Regions from separate parts of the Carnobacterium pleistocenium FTR1 genome, predicted to be linked through region 2. Evidence: predicted binding sites of a transcription regulator. Region 2 holds the regulator's gene; each other region holds the start of a gene.
The links. The regulator LexA, encoded in region 2, represses DNA repair genes until DNA is damaged. The targets are predictions, from matches to a motif close to CNAACANNTGTTNG.
Positions count from the first base shown of each region.

Region 1: recX (recombination regulator RecX) is a predicted target of LexA. The motif match lies at 3,513-3,526, and genes of this name have one in related genera.
Region 3: BP17_RS08655 (replication-associated recombination protein A) is a predicted target of LexA. The motif match lies at 3,337-3,350, and genes of this name have one in related genera.

Region 1 covers NZ_JQLQ01000002.1:1,151,248-1,157,373, forward strand. The annotation lists gene BP17_RS05550 (cation diffusion facilitator family transporter) at 1-240, shown strand, start outside; gene BP17_RS05555 (general stress protein) at 415-1,290, shown strand; gene BP17_RS05560 (SDR family oxidoreductase) at 1,450-2,319, shown strand; gene BP17_RS05565 (general stress protein) at 2,475-3,440, shown strand; gene recX (recombination regulator RecX) at 3,575-4,426, shown strand; gene mutY (A/G-specific adenine glycosylase) at 4,423-5,631, shown strand; gene ntdP (nucleoside tri-diphosphate phosphatase) at 6,082-6,126, shown strand, end outside.
Region 2 covers NZ_JQLQ01000002.1:1,504,146-1,510,271, reverse strand. The annotation lists gene lepB (signal peptidase I) at 1-499, shown strand, start outside; gene ylqF (ribosome biogenesis GTPase YlqF) at 567-1,421, shown strand; gene BP17_RS07350 (ribonuclease HII) at 1,432-2,205, shown strand; gene lexA (transcriptional repressor LexA) at 2,281-2,904, opposite strand; gene BP17_RS07340 (DUF896 family protein) at 3,069-3,308, shown strand; gene tkt (transketolase) at 3,444-5,447, shown strand; gene BP17_RS07330 (YneF family protein) at 5,608-5,853, shown strand.
Region 3 covers NZ_JQLQ01000002.1:1,758,775-1,764,900, forward strand. The annotation lists gene gshAB (bifunctional glutamate--cysteine ligase GshA/glutathione synthetase GshB) at 1-1,485, opposite strand, end outside; gene BP17_RS08645 (pyrophosphohydrolase domain-containing protein) at 1,486-2,010, opposite strand; gene BP17_RS08650 (hypothetical protein) at 2,066-3,187, opposite strand; gene BP17_RS08655 (replication-associated recombination protein A) at 3,420-4,694, shown strand; RNA gene ssrS (6S RNA) at 4,799-4,986, shown strand; gene BP17_RS13770 (hypothetical protein) at 5,191-5,316, opposite strand; gene BP17_RS08665 (universal stress protein) at 5,547-6,005, shown strand; gene BP17_RS08670 (acetate/propionate family kinase) at 6,063-6,126, opposite strand, start outside.

The DNA of each region.
Region 1 (6,126 bases), 350 kb from region 2:
GACATCAAAGCACTAGAAAACAATGTGAAGCTCATTGATTCCGTGCACGCTGTTTCGCATTTTCACATGTGGTCAATTGATGGCGAAGAAAATGCTGTTGCTATAACTATCTATGTCAACACGGAAGATACTAAACAACAGGAGCAAGTTAAAGAAGAAATTCGTTATTTGATCAAAGATGCAAATGTGACTCACTCTACTATTGAAATCGTAGTTGATAAAGAATTTTTTATTCAATAAAAAAGGTAAGCTTATTTCATAGCACAAGCAAAGGCTTCTTCTTTGCTTGTGCTATGAAATTTTGCTATCATGAAGATAAGTGGATAAGGTATTAAAAAACTTATTTGAACAAGAATAGCGTAGTGAAAATTCAAAAATTTTAACACTATTAATATGAAATGGAGTGTGAATTTAATGGATAGAAAAGTAGAAGGAACCTATACGTCAAAAGAAGAAACGGTAAGTGCAGTAGAACGATTGATCAACGAAGGATATGTAGCTGATGAAATCATTATCGTAACCGATGAAAAGAATGAGAGTGAATTAGAAGACTTAACAATAGTTGAAGTGGATGCAGTAGACCCTTCTGAAGGTCTGTCCTTATGGGAAAAACTGAAGCAGACTTTTAGTTTTGGTCGATACAATTCCGATGAACTATCTAACCCGTTAGAAGAGTATGGTGTTGAAGAAGACCCAGGGAAACATTATGCAGAAGCCTTAGAAAATGGCGAAATCGTCATCCTCGTTAATAGTGCAGGTCCGTCCAACAATCAACGGTTATCTAGTGTGACTGAAGAGGTATTAAATGGAACGGAAGATGGCAACAGCGAGGATGTAGCAATCATCGCAGCAAAAGAACCTGCAAAAGTTCCTACTAAAGAAAAAATGGAACCAGCTCCTGGTGAGGAAGAACAATTTGATCCCACTAAAGCTCAATCTGCTAGTGAAGATATTGAAGGGGCCTCTATTACGGCTCCCGACAGACAATCTTCATCTGTAAATAAAGAACTAAAAGATTCTTCTCTTGAAAATGACCCTGAATTAACAGGTGATGAAGCGACTGTAGTAGCTGAAAATGAAGGACATGTTTACCCGGATAATGTCAGTAAAGGAGTAGTAGATGGCGGAAATTCTGCTACTGGAACTGCTCATGTAAATGGAACTGGGAAAACAGAAGAAGTAAGGCCAGAGCAAAATTCAGAACAACCAGAAAGTGACGCCTACTATAGCGATCAATTTGAAGAAGCTGGCGGGAAATCGATTAAACAAGATGAAGAAGAAACTAAATAATTACAAAAGTAAAAAGAGGTTGAGTTATTTTTCTCAACCTCTTTTTTTGCGTTAGTGCACTATCGGATAACTTATTTTCTTTAGGTAAGGCACTTTATTTGTATTCAGTTTCTTGAGTTGCTATGCTAGTCGTGAAAATAAATCAAGGAGGGAAAAGCTATGACAATGAACGAAAAAGCTATCCAAAAACCTAAAGACGATTATTTAATAGATGATGAAAGTAAAAATATTGATCCTGAACCGCAAACAGAAGATCCTAATTATAAAGCAGCCGGAAAATTGAAAGGAAAAACAGCTATCATTACTGGCGGAGATAGTGGTATTGGTCAAGCTGTAGCAATTGCTTTTGCCAAAGAAGGCGCAGATGTTGCAATAGGTTATTTGGAATCAGAAGAAGACGCAACTTATACAAAAAATCGCATTGAAAAAATTGGACAAAAAGCTTTAGTATTTAAAGGCGATGTAGGCCAAGAGTCTTATGCTGAGAAAGTTGTAGCCACAGTAATTGAAAAATGGGGTCATTTAGATATCTTGGTCAATAATGCTGGTGAGCAGCATGTCCAAGAAAAAATTGGCGATATTACAGCAGATCAATTAGAACGAACATTCAGAACCAATATTTTCAGTCAATTTTATTTTGTGAAAGCAGCAATGCCCCATTTGCCGCAAGGAGCATCCATAATTAACACGACTTCAATCACCGCATATCGTGGAAGTGCCCATCTGCTAGATTATTCAGCTACTAAAGGTGCAATTACTTCATTTACTAGATCACTTTCGCAAAATAGTGAAGTGATTGAGAAAAAAATTCGCGTTAATGGTGTTGCACCAGGTCCAATATGGACTCCTCTTATTCCTGCTACCTTTACTGAAGAGCAATTGAAAAGCTGGGGTAAAGGTGGAGCAATCGAGCGTGCTGGACAAGCTTTTGAATTAGCACCAACTTATGTCTATTTAGCTAGTACAGATTCTAGCTATGTTACTGGTCAAGTGCTACATGTTAATGGCGGAGTAGTTATCAATGGCTAAAAAACAGTTCTAAACTAGTATTAATTTGCAACTAAATGCACTTTAAAACCTAAGTTAAGTCGTTTATTTTGAAAACTCTTTTTTCATTTGTTACAGTTTATATACAGCAATAAAGTTAGCCTTTTTTACTCTTTATTTAACTATTCATGGAGGAAATGGCTAAGGAAAAAGATGCTAATAAAAGGAGAGTGTTAGGTATGAGTAAAGTCGTTATCGGATCATTTTCAACTATACAAGAAACAACATCTTGTGTAGAGCAATTGATTGCAGAGAATCATCCTACTAGCAGTATAAAAATTGTTACGACCAATCAAGATCCTTCAGTAATCCACGAACAGACTGGTGTAGAAGTCGCTAAAGTTTCTAAAGAACAAGAGGATGAAAAAGCAAATTGGAAAAAATTCAAAGAATTATTTGTTGATACAGATAACAATTTAGCATTAGAAAATCATGGTATCGATCATTCCAGTGCTGCACAATACAATGAGTCATTGAAAAATGGAGCATACATTGTTCTTGCTGATGAAACTAATGAAGCCAATGAAACCAACAATCATTCAACTGCACCTGAAGGAGTTGTGGGTCAAGCTGGACAAGGTGTCCGTGAAATAAGAAATGCTTCTGAACCGACAGACAGTGAGACCTTTGCGAATGATGGTAGTGACCAATTAAACAATGCAGAAGTGCCAGTAGAAACTTATTTTTCTGAGCAAGAAAACTCAAATGAGAGTCTTAACGTTAAATCTGATCTAACGGATACGACTGTTCCTGAAACAATTGAGGAGGATAACGCCATGGAAGAATCTATTAGAGATGGAGAAAAGCCTAGATTGCAAGACAATCAAGATGACAACTCATCAAGTGGCCCGTTCAGCAAAGAACAAGATCGAAGAGATGACACTAGAGACGTGGTTAGTCCTCCAATCGATCCATTAAAACATCAAGAGTACAACCCTAATGACAATCCATTACAAGGTACACCTCCTAGCGGACCAGTATCAAATAATGAACCAAGTGGCCCTAGTTCACCTAACCAGGAAGAACTAGATTTACCAAATTTTGATGGCAGTACACTGTCAGGTCAACCAAGAAATGATCCAAAAAGAGACTTCCCGAATTAATAAAGAACTGTAAAAAGCGACACAGACTTAGGTCTATGTCGCTTTTTTTAGATTTCGCTAAATTCTATTTCCTGAACATATGTTTGTCTCTGGTTTATGTTATAATAGTGGAACTGAAGTAGGAGTGTGAGGCTATGATATATGAACCAAATAGTAAAAAAAACTCTTCAACATCAGCGTTGCCTAAAATCACAAAAATTGAAGCGCAAAAAAGAAAAGGACGCTACAATATTTATTTAGATGAAGAGTATGCTTTTCCTGTTGATGAAACTATTTTAATTAAACATATTTTGCATAAAGGAATGGAAATTTCAAACACCTATCGCCAAGAATTAGAAATTGAAGATGGGTACCGTAAAGCTTATGTAAGATCACTCGTTTATTTAAATTATTCGATGCGCTCAATAAAAGAAATCAAAGATGATTTGGTCGCCCATGAATTTACTCGTGAGACAGCTGATCAAGTTGTTGAACAATTAAAAGAACAAGGCTATTTAAATGATTTGATGTACGCTGAAAGTTATACAAGAACCGCTGCAAATGTTAGCGGAAAGGGGCCTTACGTGATAAAAAGAGAATTGAAAAAACGTGGAGTTAATGAAGAAATAATTGAAGAAGCCATGGAGCAATACCCATTTGATCAAATGGTTGAAAATGGTGTGGCGCTAGCTGAAAAAGTGATGCGACGTTCTACACGACAATCATCTAGAGAAACGAGCAATAAAATCCGCCAAAATTTGATGCAAAAGGGCTTTCAATCTGATGTAATCACTCAAGTACTTGAACAAATCACCACAGAAAAAGAAGACGATGATGAATACAGTGCACTAAAAGTGCAAGGCGATAAAATTTGGCGTAAGCAATCCAAATTAAAAGGCGCTAAAAAGATTCAAAAGGTTAAAAGTGGGCTATTCCAAAAAGGTTTTGCGGGTGAGTTGATCACGCAATTCATTAATGAAAAAGAAATGGAAGACGAAGAAGAATGACACAGATAGAATCAAATTTAGACGAACAAAAGCAGCCGTTGGTTTTTAGTATACCTATGTGGCCCCAAGAAAAAATTGAACGATTTAGAGAAACACTTTTAAGCTGGTATGATCTAGAAAAACGAGAATTGCCTTGGCGAAAAAATAATGATCCGTATCGTATTTGGGTATCTGAGATTATGTTGCAACAAACAAGGGTAGACACGGTCATTCCATTTTACTTGAATTTCATGAGAAGTTTTCCAACAATCGAAGCTTTGGCACAGGCAAATGAAGATTTATTGCTAAAGGCTTGGGAGGGTTTAGGGTATTATTCGCGCGTGCGCAATATGCAAACGGCAGCGCAGCAAATCATGGAGAATTATGATGGGAAAATGCCAACTGATCCTAAAGAAATCAGCAAATTAAAAGGCATCGGTCCTTATACAACCGGAGCAATCGCTAGTATGGCGTTTGGTCTGCCAGAACCAGCTGTTGATGGAAATGTGATGCGAGTCTTAAGCCGTTTATTTGAAATTGATGCCGATATTGCAAAACCCGGAAATCGTAAGATTTTTGAGGGTATCATGAGAGAACTGATCGATCCATATAAACCAGGAGATTTTAACCAAGCTTTTATGGATTTAGGCTCAAGCCTCTGTACGCCTAAAAATTACCATCCAGAGTTAAGCCCTATTAAAGAATTTAATCAATCGTATCAAAATGGCACCTGGGAGAAATATCCGGTAAAAAGTAAAAAGAAGAAGGCTAAACCGGTTTATTATGTTGGTACTATTATCAAAAATGCTAATGGCGCTTTCTTGCTAGAAAAGCGTCCAACTAATGGTTTACTTGCTAATATGTGGACTTTTCCGTTGATTGAAAAAGAATTAGTGATTCAAGAAAAAGATAGTGCAAAAGAGGCCTTGATTCAGTCAGAGGATGAAGACCACGATGAGAAAGTTCTGACGAGAGTTATGGATGAACTTGAAAATAAGTATGGGATCAAACCTACTCTAATGGAAGCCCCATTTGATGAGGTCCAACATATTTTTAGTCATTTGAAATGGTATGTCGCTGTCTATTATGGCCAAATGGGATTAGAAGAACCAATAGCTATTCCTGAAAACTGTTACTGGGTACAACCATCAGACTTTGATCAATATGTATTTCCTGGTCCTCAAACTAAAATGTGGCAAAGTTATTTATCTAAATTTAAAAAATAGCCAAATGGCTAAGCAAAGTAAAAGTAAAAGCTCTTTTTTCAGATTCTACTGAAAAAAGAGCTTTTTTTTATTAATTTTGATTCGTCAAATCAATTCGGGTAAATTGCGTAGTTAATAAAAAGCATGTATTTCAAGAAATTTTTGAATAAGCGGGTTTGCTTGTGCAAATTAAAGATAGTACATGAAGTATGGAAATCATAATCTTCCAGAAATTTAAAATAATCAATTCGCCTAACTTATCAGTACTGGGTAGTATAGATAAGATAAATCAAAATATAGATTGAAAAAATAGTTTTTTTAACTTGTTTTTTTTATTATTTATTTGGTTTTATACTCTAAAGATTAAGAGTTGTGATATAATAAATACGAGTCGAGTGTTCATTCACTCTCTGGTTTATTATTTGCTGATTTCTTGCAATTTCTATGCGAGAAAAGAAAGTTGGGTTAGAGATGCATATTCCAAAAGAAGGAGAATACATCACGATCCAAAGCTAT
Region 2 (6,126 bases):
GATTATTTTTTTTCTTATTCGAAACTTTTTATTCGCTCCAGTAAGTGTAGATGGCGAGTCGATGGTTCCTACTTTAGAAGATCAGGATCGCTTGATCTTAAATAAAATCAATAATATAGAACGGTTTGATATCGTTGTTTTCCCTGCTCCGGATGAGCCTGAAAAACAGTATATTAAACGCATTATCGGTCTTCCAGGAGACTCTATTCGTTATCAAGACGACACTTTATACATCAATGAAGAACCCGTTGAGGAAGATTATTTGCAAAGCTCCATTGAGGAAATGGCTATCGGAGGCAACTTTACAGAAGACTTTTCATTAGCATCTAAAACAGGTGTAGAAACGGTTCCTGAAGGAAAATACTTTGTTATGGGAGATAACCGTCAAAATTCAAAAGATAGTCGTATTTTTGGGTTCGTAGATGCTGCAACTGTAAGTGGAACAGCTTCTCTACGTATTTGGCCCCTTAGAGAAATTGGTTCTATCGATAACGATTAAAAAAGAAATAAGAAAAAGACTTTAAGCAAGCTGTTCTTTTTTTGTGTAAATAGAAAGGTGAAAAAGTATGAACATTCAATGGTTTCCAGGACATATGGCAAAAGCGAGACGCCAAGTAACAGAAAAAATAAAACTAGTAGATATTATATTTGAACTAGTGGATGCAAGAATTCCACTATCAAGTCGTAATCCAATACTAGATGAAATAATCGGTGAAAAACCTAGAGTCATTATTCTAAATAAAAGTGACTTAGCTGATCCTATTCAAACAAAAAAATGGGTAGCGTATTTTAATGAGCAAGGAATAGCAGCGGTCCCTATTGTTGCGCAAGAAGGTAAGGGCATGAAACAACTTATGGAAAAAGCAAAAGAACTTTTGCAACCTAAATTTGATCGAAGAGCTGCTAAAGGTATTAAGCCTCGTGCAATTCGAGCAATGAGCATTGGGATTCCTAACGTTGGGAAATCGACCTTGATCAATCGTTTTATAAAGAAAAATGTTGCCATAACAGGGAATAAACCGGGAGTGACAAAAGCACAACAATGGCTAAAACTAGGCAAAGAATTGGAATTACTCGATACCCCAGGTATTCTTTGGCCAAAATTTGAAGACCCAGCAGTCGGCGAAAAATTAGCATTGACAGGTGCAATCAAAGATACCATTTTACAAATGGATGAAGTTGCGATGTATGGAATCGGTATAATGAAAACTTATTATCCAGAAACATTTGCTAAACGATTCCTTCTAACTAAAGAAGAATTAGAATTAGGAACACCTGAACTATTAATGCTGATTAGTGAACGAAGAGGTTTTCGAGAAGACTACAGCCGCGCAGCAGAAATGTTGATCTATGAAATTAGAAGTGGTAAAGCAGGACGATTCACATTAGATATTGCTCCGGTTTCTTTACCTAAAGAATAGGAGAACAAGAGTGGAAAAACCAGTAACTATTTTGGCAATTAAAAAACTTTTAACAACAATCACTGACCCGGCGGATGAACGATTGGCTCAAATCATGAATGATTCACGTAAAGGCGTGGTAAAAGCTTATCACACTTGGGAAAATCAGTTAAAAAAACAGCAATTGATTCTTGAAAAACAACAAGAAATGCTCCAAATCGAGCACTATTTTTGGGAAAAGGGAACACAATACATTGCTGGAATTGATGAAGTAGGAAGAGGGCCATTAGCTGGACCAGTTGTGGCTGCTGCTGTTATATTACCAATTGATTTTGCTGTGTTAGGGATCAATGATTCTAAGCAATTATCTAGTACAAAACGAGAATTATTATTCGACCAAATAAAAGAATCAGCTATAGCTATTGGTATTGGTATAAAAAATCACCAAGTGGTTGATGAAGTAAATATATATCAGGCAACTAAATTAGCAATGATCGAGGCCGTTCAGCAGTTGCCCCAACAACCTGAACAGCTATTGATTGACGCCATGCATTTGCCTACCAGTATACCTCAAGAAAGTTTTATTAAAGGAGACGCCAAAAGTTTGTCTATCGCTGCGGCCAGTATCATTGCCAAAGTAACAAGAGATAGAATGATGGCTGACTACGACGAGGTATATCCTGGATACGGTTTTTCTGAAAATGCCGGTTATGGAACTAAAGTGCATTTAGAAGGCTTAGAAAAACATGGGGTATGCCCAATCCATAGGAAAACATTTGCTCCCGTAAAAAAAATGCTACAGTAATAAAACTCTTTAAATCACCAAAATAAAAACAAAAAACGAATGAACAGGAGTATGCTCCTATTCATTCGTTTTTTGTTATTGGATATGGCTACGATATAAACCAATGACTTTACCTAAAATGCTGACTTCGTTAAGTAGGATAGGATTCATTGTATCATTTTCAGGTTGTAATCGATAATGATCTTTTTCTTTATAAAATCTTTTACAAGTCGCTTCATCATCAACAGTCATAGCGATGACAATATCGCCATTATTAGCTGTGCCTTGCTTGCGAATAATAACCTCATCGCCATCAAAAATACCTGCGTTGATCATACTTTCTCCTCGTATGGTCAACATAAATAGGGATTCATTTTCAAATTGTAAATTTGGTGGAAGTGGGAAATAATCTGTTGCTTCTTCTACTGCTAAAATAGGTTCGCCGGCTGTTACAGTTCCTAATAAAGGAATTTTATCTAACGCAATACCTAATTTACTTAAACCTAATGCTGTTAATTCAATTGCTCGTGGTTTACTAGGGTCTCGTTGAATATAACCATTTTTTTCTAAGCGAGAAAGATGCCCATGTACTGTTGAGGTTGAAGATAATGAGACAGCAGTTCCAATTTCTCTAACAGTTGGAGGGTATCCCTTCAATTTAACTTGACTATAGATATATTGCAAGACCTCGACTTGTCTTGATTCTGGATTTTTACTCATAATAGATATAAACACCTCGTTTCTTTTTTTATCATTTTAAGATTACCATATATGGTATAACAAATCAAACAAACGTTCGTAGATAAAGAGGATAAAAGAATGTTTTTTTTAAAGAAGTTTGTTACAATTGAACAAGAAAATAAAAATAATGTTGGAGTGATTAGATGTTGCCAAAAGAACAAATTGAAAGAATAAATGCTTTAGCTAATAAATCGAAAACAAAAGGCTTAACCATCCAAGAACAAGTCGAACAAAAAAAACTTCGTGATGCTTATATTGAAGCTTTTAGAGGTGGAATGAAAAACACAATTGAGGGTGTGAAAATAGTTGATGAAGAGGGCAATGATGTAACTCCTGAAAAATTGAAAGAAATACAAAAAGAAAAAGGCCTTCATGGCAGATAAGAACAAATAAATGTTCTTGAATGTGATAAGTATTAGATACTCCCAATCGTTAACAATCGTTTCGTGAAAGCGTTGCACTTAATCTGGAATAATAGTAAACTAAAGGAGTATTAAAAGAGAGTTCAAATCGAAAGGATGATTTTTTTGTTTGATAACACAGATCAATTAGCAGTAGCTACAATTAGAACACTAAGTATGGATGGTATACAAAAAGCCAATTCGGGACATCCAGGGTTACCTATGGGAGCTGCACCAATGGCTTACACATTGTGGACAAAACAATTAAAAGTAAATCCAAAAAATGCGAAATGGTTCGACCGTGACCGTTTTGTTTTATCAGCTGGGCATGGTTCAATGTTACTTTACAGTTTATTACATTTAGCTGGATATGACGTGAAAATTGATGATTTAAAACAATTCCGCCAATGGGATAGTAAAACTCCTGGACATCCAGAAGTAAATCATACAGATGGGGTAGAAGCAACGACTGGTCCTTTAGGACAAGGAATTGCAAATGGCGTTGGGATGGCAATGGCAGAAGCTCACTTAGCTGCCACTTATAATAAAAAGGGCCACACCATCGTTGATCATCACACCTATGCTCTATGTGGAGATGGTGATTTAATGGAAGGTGTTTCAGCCGAATCTGCAAGCTTAGCTGCTCATTTGGAGCTCGGAAAATTTATTGTTCTTTATGATTCAAATGATATTTCTCTAGATGGACCAACATCTAAAGCATTTACTGAAAATGTTGGACAACGGTTTGAAGCTTATGGTTGGCAACATATTCTTGTCAAAGATGGTAATGATTTAGAAGAAATCAACGCAGCAATCAAAGCTGCAAAAGCTGAAACAAAAAAACCTACTTTAATCGAAGTTAAAACAGTTATTGGTTTTGGTGCTCCTAACGCAGGAACACATAAAGTCCATGGTGCACCAATTGGAGCAGAAGGAATTACAGCTGCTAAAAAGGCTTACGGATGGGAAAATGTCGACTTCTTCGTTCCTACTGAAGTAGCGGATCGTTTTAAAGAAACAATGGTAGAAAAAGGTGCTAAAGCTGAAGAAGAATGGAAAACAGCATTTGAAGATTACCATGCTGAATATCCAGAATTAGCTGAACAATTTGAATTAGCTCTAAGTAATGAATTACCAGCAAATTGGGACGCTGACTTGCCATCTTATGATGTTGAAGATAAAGCATTAGCTTCTCGTGTTACAAGCAGCCAAGCTCTAAATGCAATTGCAAAAAGAGTTCCTTATTTATGGGGCGGTTCTGCTGATTTGTCTTCATCAAATAATACAATGATATCAGATGAAAAAGATTTCCAAGCTGGTCAATATGACGGAAGAAATATATGGTATGGTGTTCGTGAGTTTGGTATGACAGCTGCTATGAACGGAATTGTCTTACATGGTGGTACTAGAACGTATGGTGGAACATTCTTCGTATTTACTGATTACTTGCGTGCGGCTGTTCGTTTAGCAGCTATTTCTAAATTACCGACAACATACGTGTTCACACATGATTCAATTGCTGTTGGAGAAGATGGTCCTACTCATGAACCGATAGAGCAATTATCTAGCTTACGTGGTATGCCTAACCTTTCAATTATCCGTCCAGCAGATGGAAATGAAGTTGTTGCTGCTTGGGAATTGGCTCTAACGTCGACAGATCACCCAACAATGTTAGTCTTATCTCGTCAAAATTTACCTGTATTACCTGGGACTAAAACAGGAGCTCGTACGAATGTTGCTAAAGGAGCTTATGTCATTTCAGCTCAAACTGGTGAAAAACCAGAAGGTATTTTATTGGCATCTGGTTCAGAAGTAGCTTTAGCTATTGAAGCTCAAAAAGCTTTGAAAGAAAGTGGACAAGATGTTTCAGTTGTTTCTGTCCCAAGTTTTGACTTATTTGAAAAACAAGATTCAGCTTATAAAGAAAGTGTTTTACCAAATGAAGTTCGTAAACGTGTATCTATTGAAATGGGTGCTACATTTGGTTGGGAACGTTATGTCGGCCTAGACGGAGCTTCAGTTGGTATCGATAAGTATGGTGCAAGTGCACCTGGAGATACTGTTATTAAAAATTATGGTTTCACAGTAGAAAATGTTGTGAAAACATTTAATAACTTATAATATTAGGCCCTGTAAGTTGAACTTCACACTTGCAGGGCTTTCTTTTGGATATTTTTTGGTGAAATATGTCTTTTTAACGAAAGAAATAGAATTTTAGTTTATTTTTATACTATTATTTAGTACAATTAAGTCTTGAGAGGTTTGAAAGGAGTGAATAAAAATGAATTTAGGTCTTGCTATTTTTTTAATTATATTAGCTTTGGTTGGTGGAGCTGTCGGTGGATTCTTTATCGCTAGAAGATACATGATGGATTATTTCAAAAAAAATCCACCTGTTGATGAAAACATGTTGCGTATGTTAATGATGCAAATGGGACAAAAACCATCAGAAAAGAAAATTAAACAAATGATGTCATCAATGAAAACACAAACAACCAAGACAACAAAAACAAGTAAAAAGAAATAGTCGCATACACTGGCCTATGAAAATCAAAAGGTGCGCACAGATAATTATCTGTGCGCACCTTTTGATTAAATAAGGGTAAATAAGGGGCAGCAAAAAAGTGAAGTTTGTTAATAAAGGTATGGTATTTTTTGTTTTGGTTGTAAGGTTAGTCATTAAAAGAAAACTTAGTTGCTTTGATTCAACCCTTAATTTCTTCACTAAAGCCCCTCTTGGTGTAAATTACTAAGCTGTAGGAGAAAGTGAAAGATTTGCGAGCGGCTTTAAACATAATTG
Region 3 (6,126 bases), 250 kb from region 2:
TATTTTTTTAGTGACCGTTTTATTCTCCATAATCAATGGAGCAATATAGGTATCTTTCGCTGTCATATTTCCATTTTTCACAAATTCAATATGTTTGCCAATCGTTAATTTTAAGAATTGATCTTGTTCATCTAATACTTCTACTTGAATACCTTTTTGCATAGCATCCATTATCAGCAATTGAGTAGACATTTCTAATTTTTCAAATCCTCTTAAATTATACGGTCTCTTAACAGCTTCTTCTTTATACTGCTTAGCTAACGCTAGACCAAATTCGATATATGAGCCTTTTTCTTCTATAGCTTTTATCATACGAGCAGCAATCGTTAATTTAGGGTCGCCGATTTGTTTTTTAGCTTCTTGAATAAAGTGAAAGGCTTCTTTTGGTCCATTTGTTGATTGAAGCATTTCTTCCATTTCATTTAATAAACGTAATCCTTCTGCTTGAAATCCAGATTTTTGTTCTGGGTGTTCCATGGCCGTTAATTGACTCATCTCTTCTCCCAATTTAATTTCATCCACAGTAGCCGTTTCATCCATCCAAATCATATACAAACAAAAAAGATGGATAAATTCGATGGTTCGTTTTGACATACCAAATGGGTCGAAAGGATTTAAGTCAAAACCACGTAATTCAAGATAAGAAATGCCTTGAGTTAATAATTTTTCTGCTTTATCCGTTCCACGAAAACGAACAGCTGAGTAAAATTCTTTTTCTTCTGATAAAAGACCTTTTTCTACCATATTTTTTAAGCTGTGAACATACTCTTCAATTGAATTGAATGAAACAGAAACATCTGGCCGATTGACATATCCGTAATGACTGCTGCGAATACTTCGAACATAGTTTTTCGGAATTTCTTGATCTGTAAAAAAAGAATCATCTACTATCGGAGAAGCTCCCAATAAGTAGGTTAAGAGCCAACGATAGCGCAAGAAATTTTTTGTTAGCTTCAAATAAAGCATCGATTTAAATACATTTTTGTCTGGATAATCTGTTTGGCTTTCAAATAATCGTGAAATCAGCTGCTCATCTAATTCAAAATTGTAATGTAACCCGCTAATCATTTGCTTTTTTTTACCGTATTTGTGAGTCAAAGTTTCTCTATACTTAACATCTTTTTGATTATCTAACTTTGCAATAGGAATGATTGATTCATCTGGAAGAACCATTGGCATGCTCATTGGCCATATTGATTCATCAAGAGGAATTGTTTGAAGAGCAACGTCATGCAATGCTGCCAACCAATTGTAACTTCCTTGGACCGATGCTAAGGGAGGACTGATTAATTCTAATTGCGACTCACTGAAATCTGTTTGAATATATGGATGAAAATTTCTATTCCCAAATTCATGTGGGTGATCCGTTAACGCAAGCTGTCCATTTGACTTTACTCTTAATCCTTCTTTTTCAATTCCAAAAACCGCTTGATAAAAAGCTGCGTTTGTATTTGTTTCTTTTATCATTTGTTTAACTGTCTTCATTTATACTATTCCCTCATCTGCTCGATTTATTTGTCGCTCAATTTCTGCTCGAATTTTTGGTTCAGGAGCAAAATCCGTTTCCCAATTAGCTGGTTTCATTACTTTCCCATCTGTTTTTCTGTGACGCGGTTTGCCATCAGCAAAAACTTTCCCCATATTTGCTTGATGCACAATGGAGAAGATAGGCTCCGGATCAATACCTAGGAGAACAAAAGAACCATAATTAAAATAATTTGCATCCGTCAACGCATCTACTTGCCCAATCAACGGACTATGCACTTCTTTTTGCTGCACTTTTATTCTATTTATAGCTTCCTCAGTAGCTTTCTGCCATTCTAAAACTAAAGCATCAAATTTTGGAATATCCCCTTTTACGCTAGCATAAAGAAATTCTACTAATTCTTCAGTTGTAAAATTTGCCCGATTAACAGCTTCTTCTGACGTTAAAGCCTGGGGTCTTTTTTTTATCGCCTTACCAAATACTTCATGAAATTCTTGAACTTGCTCAAATGATGATTTAGTCATGCTTTAACGTTCCTCCTGCAAAAAAATCCTTTTTCTGAAGCCTATTATAACTCTTTTAGTCAATTGTTTCTTCACTAATTAAATATTTCCTTAAAGCCGTATTCTCTGACTCTAGTACTCTACGATACATTTCAGATTGTTTCAAATCTGCCTGTATAATTTTTAAAAACTCAATATTATCTTGTGAGTAGCGTTCTGTTCTTTCAAATTCAATTTTTTCTTCAATCAGTTTTTTGGTGTCTTTTTCGAGATTTTCTATCGTTTCAATTAGTTCTTTATTTTTATCAAGCAATGATGCATTTTGAAAACCGACTTGCTTAATCTTTTGTTCGCTTTTTCCACCAACCAAGTTGATGTAAATTAAGGCAAAAGCTAAACAAGCTATGATAAATAATAAGCATAAGCTAATAAAAGAAACTACTAATGTGAACTGCCTAAACACAACTAATAATAAACTCCATACGACTGTACATCCAAAAATAGCTAATCCAATTCGATAAGAAGATATTTTCCGTTTAGTGTTCAATGCTTTCAAATAATCTATTTTATTTTGCGCTCTTTCTTTTTCCATTTGCTCTTGTTCGGCTTTTTTTCGATTTTCAAAAAAGAAGTCTTTTTCTTTTCTTTCAATTGATTCTTGTACTTGTTGTTGGTATTGCCCAAACTGTTCTTTTTCTTTTACTAATTTCTCTAACTCACTATCTACTTCTTGTTGATAAGCTACTCTTTTTAATGACAGTTCTTCTTCAACTTGCTTAGATTTTAAACTAGCTAAACTCATTACAATTTCAGCCTCTTGTTCAGCTTGTTGAATAAATTCCTTCGCTTCAATTCGTTCTTTCTCACATTGTTCAAGAGTATTTCTTTTTTTTAATTCAACTTCGCGTTTAACCAGTTCGATATCTTGTTGGACTTCTTGATACATTTTTTCTGACTGCTGAAGCGTAACCGCCAAGATGCTTTCTGCTTCTTGTTTAGCTTGTTTAAGAATTTTGTGCTCTTTTAAATAAGTTCTTATGGCTATTCTTTCATTTGGATTTTTCTCAGGAGAAATTTCTGCTTCTTTTTCTTTATTTTCTAGCATAACTTTAACTGTTTTTGAAAAAATATTGGAATAATTTTTATTCATAGTCGTTAAAAGACTGGCAAAAAAATCAGATTCATTTTTTTCATTCATTAAAAAGTTCCTTTCTCGCTAACTTTACTATTAATAAGTTCAATTCATTCTGATCATAATAAATGGCTTCTTAAACATTATCGCAAATAAACTGAGAAAAGCCAAACCAAAAATTCAATTTGCTTCCTAAAAGTAACTTAATCACAACTCAAACAAACGTTCTTTCTTGTAGAATCCTGCTAATCACAGTGGTATACTGATTACAAGAACATTAGTGGGAGGATATTTTTCTATGAATCAACCTTTAGCTTATCGAATGAGGCCAACTCATATTGATAATATTGTAGGACAACAACACTTAGTTGGAAAAGGAAAAATCATTCGGCGTATGGTAGAAGCAAAAATGCTCTCATCAATGATTTTATATGGTCCTCCTGGGATTGGTAAAACAAGTATTGCGAGTGCAATTGCCGGAACGACAAAATTTGCTTTTAGAGTCTTAAACGCTGCCAGTGACACCAAAAAAGATCTACAAATCGTTGTAGAAGAAGCTAAAATGAGCGGTACTGTTATTTTACTTTTAGATGAAGTTCATCGCTTAGATAAACCTAAACAAGATTTTTTATTGCCTCACCTAGAAAACGGACGTATTATTTTAATTGGAGCCACTACAGAAAATCCATATATTACGATCAATCCCGCCATCAGAAGCAGAACTCAGATTTTCGAACTTAAACCTCTTTCTAATGAAGATATTCAAAGTGCTTTGTGGAATGCCGTAAATGATTCAGAAAAAGGTTTTGGAAAAGAAAAAGTCGTTATTACAGATGAAGCTTTACTACACTTTTCTAGAGCTACAAATGGAGATTTGAGAAGTTCGTTAAATGGATTAGAACTGGCAATCAAATCAACAGATCCAGATGAACAAGGTACGATAAACATCACTTTAAATATTGCAGAAGAATGTATCCAAAGAAAAGCTTTAACACATGATAAAGATGGCGATGCTCATTACGATGTAATTTCAGCTTTACAGAAATCAATCCGTGGCAGTGATGTAAATGCCGCCATGCATTATCTCGCAAGACTGATTGAAGCTGGCGATTTGCCAATTATATCAAGACGTTTAATGGTTATAGCATACGAAGATATCGGGCTAGCTAATCCTTCTGCCGCTTCTAGGACTGTCACTGCCATCCAGGCAGCTGAAAAACTTGGCCTTCCAGAGGCTAGAATTCCCTTAGCAAATGTAGTCGTTGATTTATGTCTATCTCCAAAATCAAATTCGTCTTATGTAGCGATTGATGCAGCTCTACAAGATGTGCGTGCTGGAAAAAGTGGCGATGTACCAGATCATTTAAGAGACTCTCATTATAGCGGAGCAAAAAAACTTGGACGAGGTGTGGACTATCTTTATCCACATAGCTATCCGGGTGCATGGGTAAATCAGCAATATTTACCTGATAGATTGAAAAAAGCTTCTTATTATACTCCAAATCATACCGGGAAATATGAAGATACTTTAGCAAAACAATATGAATTTATTAATTCAAAAAAAAGTAGATAAACAATGCATTAACCGCTTTCTTCATTGATTTAGTAGACTTTAGTTAAAATAGATTAACAGGCAAATAATTGACAATAACACCTACCTATGCTACTATAAGTATAAGATTTCTGAGATGCTCGTTTTGTTCAACATGTGTTGACCGAACAATTAATATTACCTTGGGATCCAAACTGGTTCAATCGGATAACATGCCTTTTCACTTGGTAGTTAGAAGATTGACAGCGGAGCCCACCTGCTTCTTGCGGGTTCAAGACTAACTGAGCATATCAACGGCATCATCGGATTTCTCATTAAAAAGTTTAAAACTTTTAAAGTCATTCTTAATTGAATGGCTTTTTTCTTTTACAATCTTTGCGGGAATTTCTACTTAAATTCATAAAAATATATGGTATGCTTAGTTTACTCATATCTTATTGAAAGAAGGTTTCATTATGCTTTTATCTGTGTTATTTTTTATTTTCTCACTCCTATTGCTTTATACAGCATACTTTTTTTATACTGGAAAAGCTATGGCACTTCTAACAAACGTTAACAAAGAAAATCCAATAAAAGCAGATACATTCTTCAAAATATACGGTTTTCTTTTCTTTATTGGTGGACTTGGTTCTCTGATACTCATTTTTTTTCATCCAACTTGGTTGGCTTTTGCCATTTTACTCTTTGTTATGCTTACGTTACTTTTCTTTATCTTTAGCTTAAACAGACGAATATGAAATTATGAATAGCCAATCTTTAAAAATTAAAGCATTCTCTTTTTCATATTTCTATGAAAGTGGATACATTTGGAGTACAATAAGTCTAGAAAGAATTTATTCATTTTTATAACTATAAGGAATGGAGTGGATGTATATGTTACAACAATATAATCGAATCTTAGTTGCTGTGGATGGTTCAGCTGAAGCTGAATTAGCATTTAAAAAAGCTGTACAAGTTGCAGTTCGTAATTCTGCTACGTTAGTTCTTACACATGTTATTGATACTCGAGCATTTCAAAGTATTTCTACCTTCGATGGCGCTATGGCTGACAAAGCAAGTGAACAAGCCAAAAACACCTTAGAAGAATATGTACGTTATGCAAAAAACCATCGTGTTCAAGATGTTATTTATTCTATTGAATACGGTTCTCCAAAAGTAATCATTGCAAAACAAATTCCTGAAGATCAAAAGATTGATTTGATTTTGTTAGGAGCAACTGGTTTGAATGCTGTTGAGCGTATTTTCATTGGTTCCGTCTCAGAGTATGTTATCCGACATGCTAATTGTGATGTTTTGATTGTACGGACAGATTTAGAAAATAAAAGAGATTAACATTCATTAAAAGACAAAAAAAACAACCAACTATTGGTTGTTTTTTTTATCTTTTAATTATGCGCGCAATCTTTCAACATCACGAGCGATCATAATTTCTTCATCCGTTGGAATCAATAAT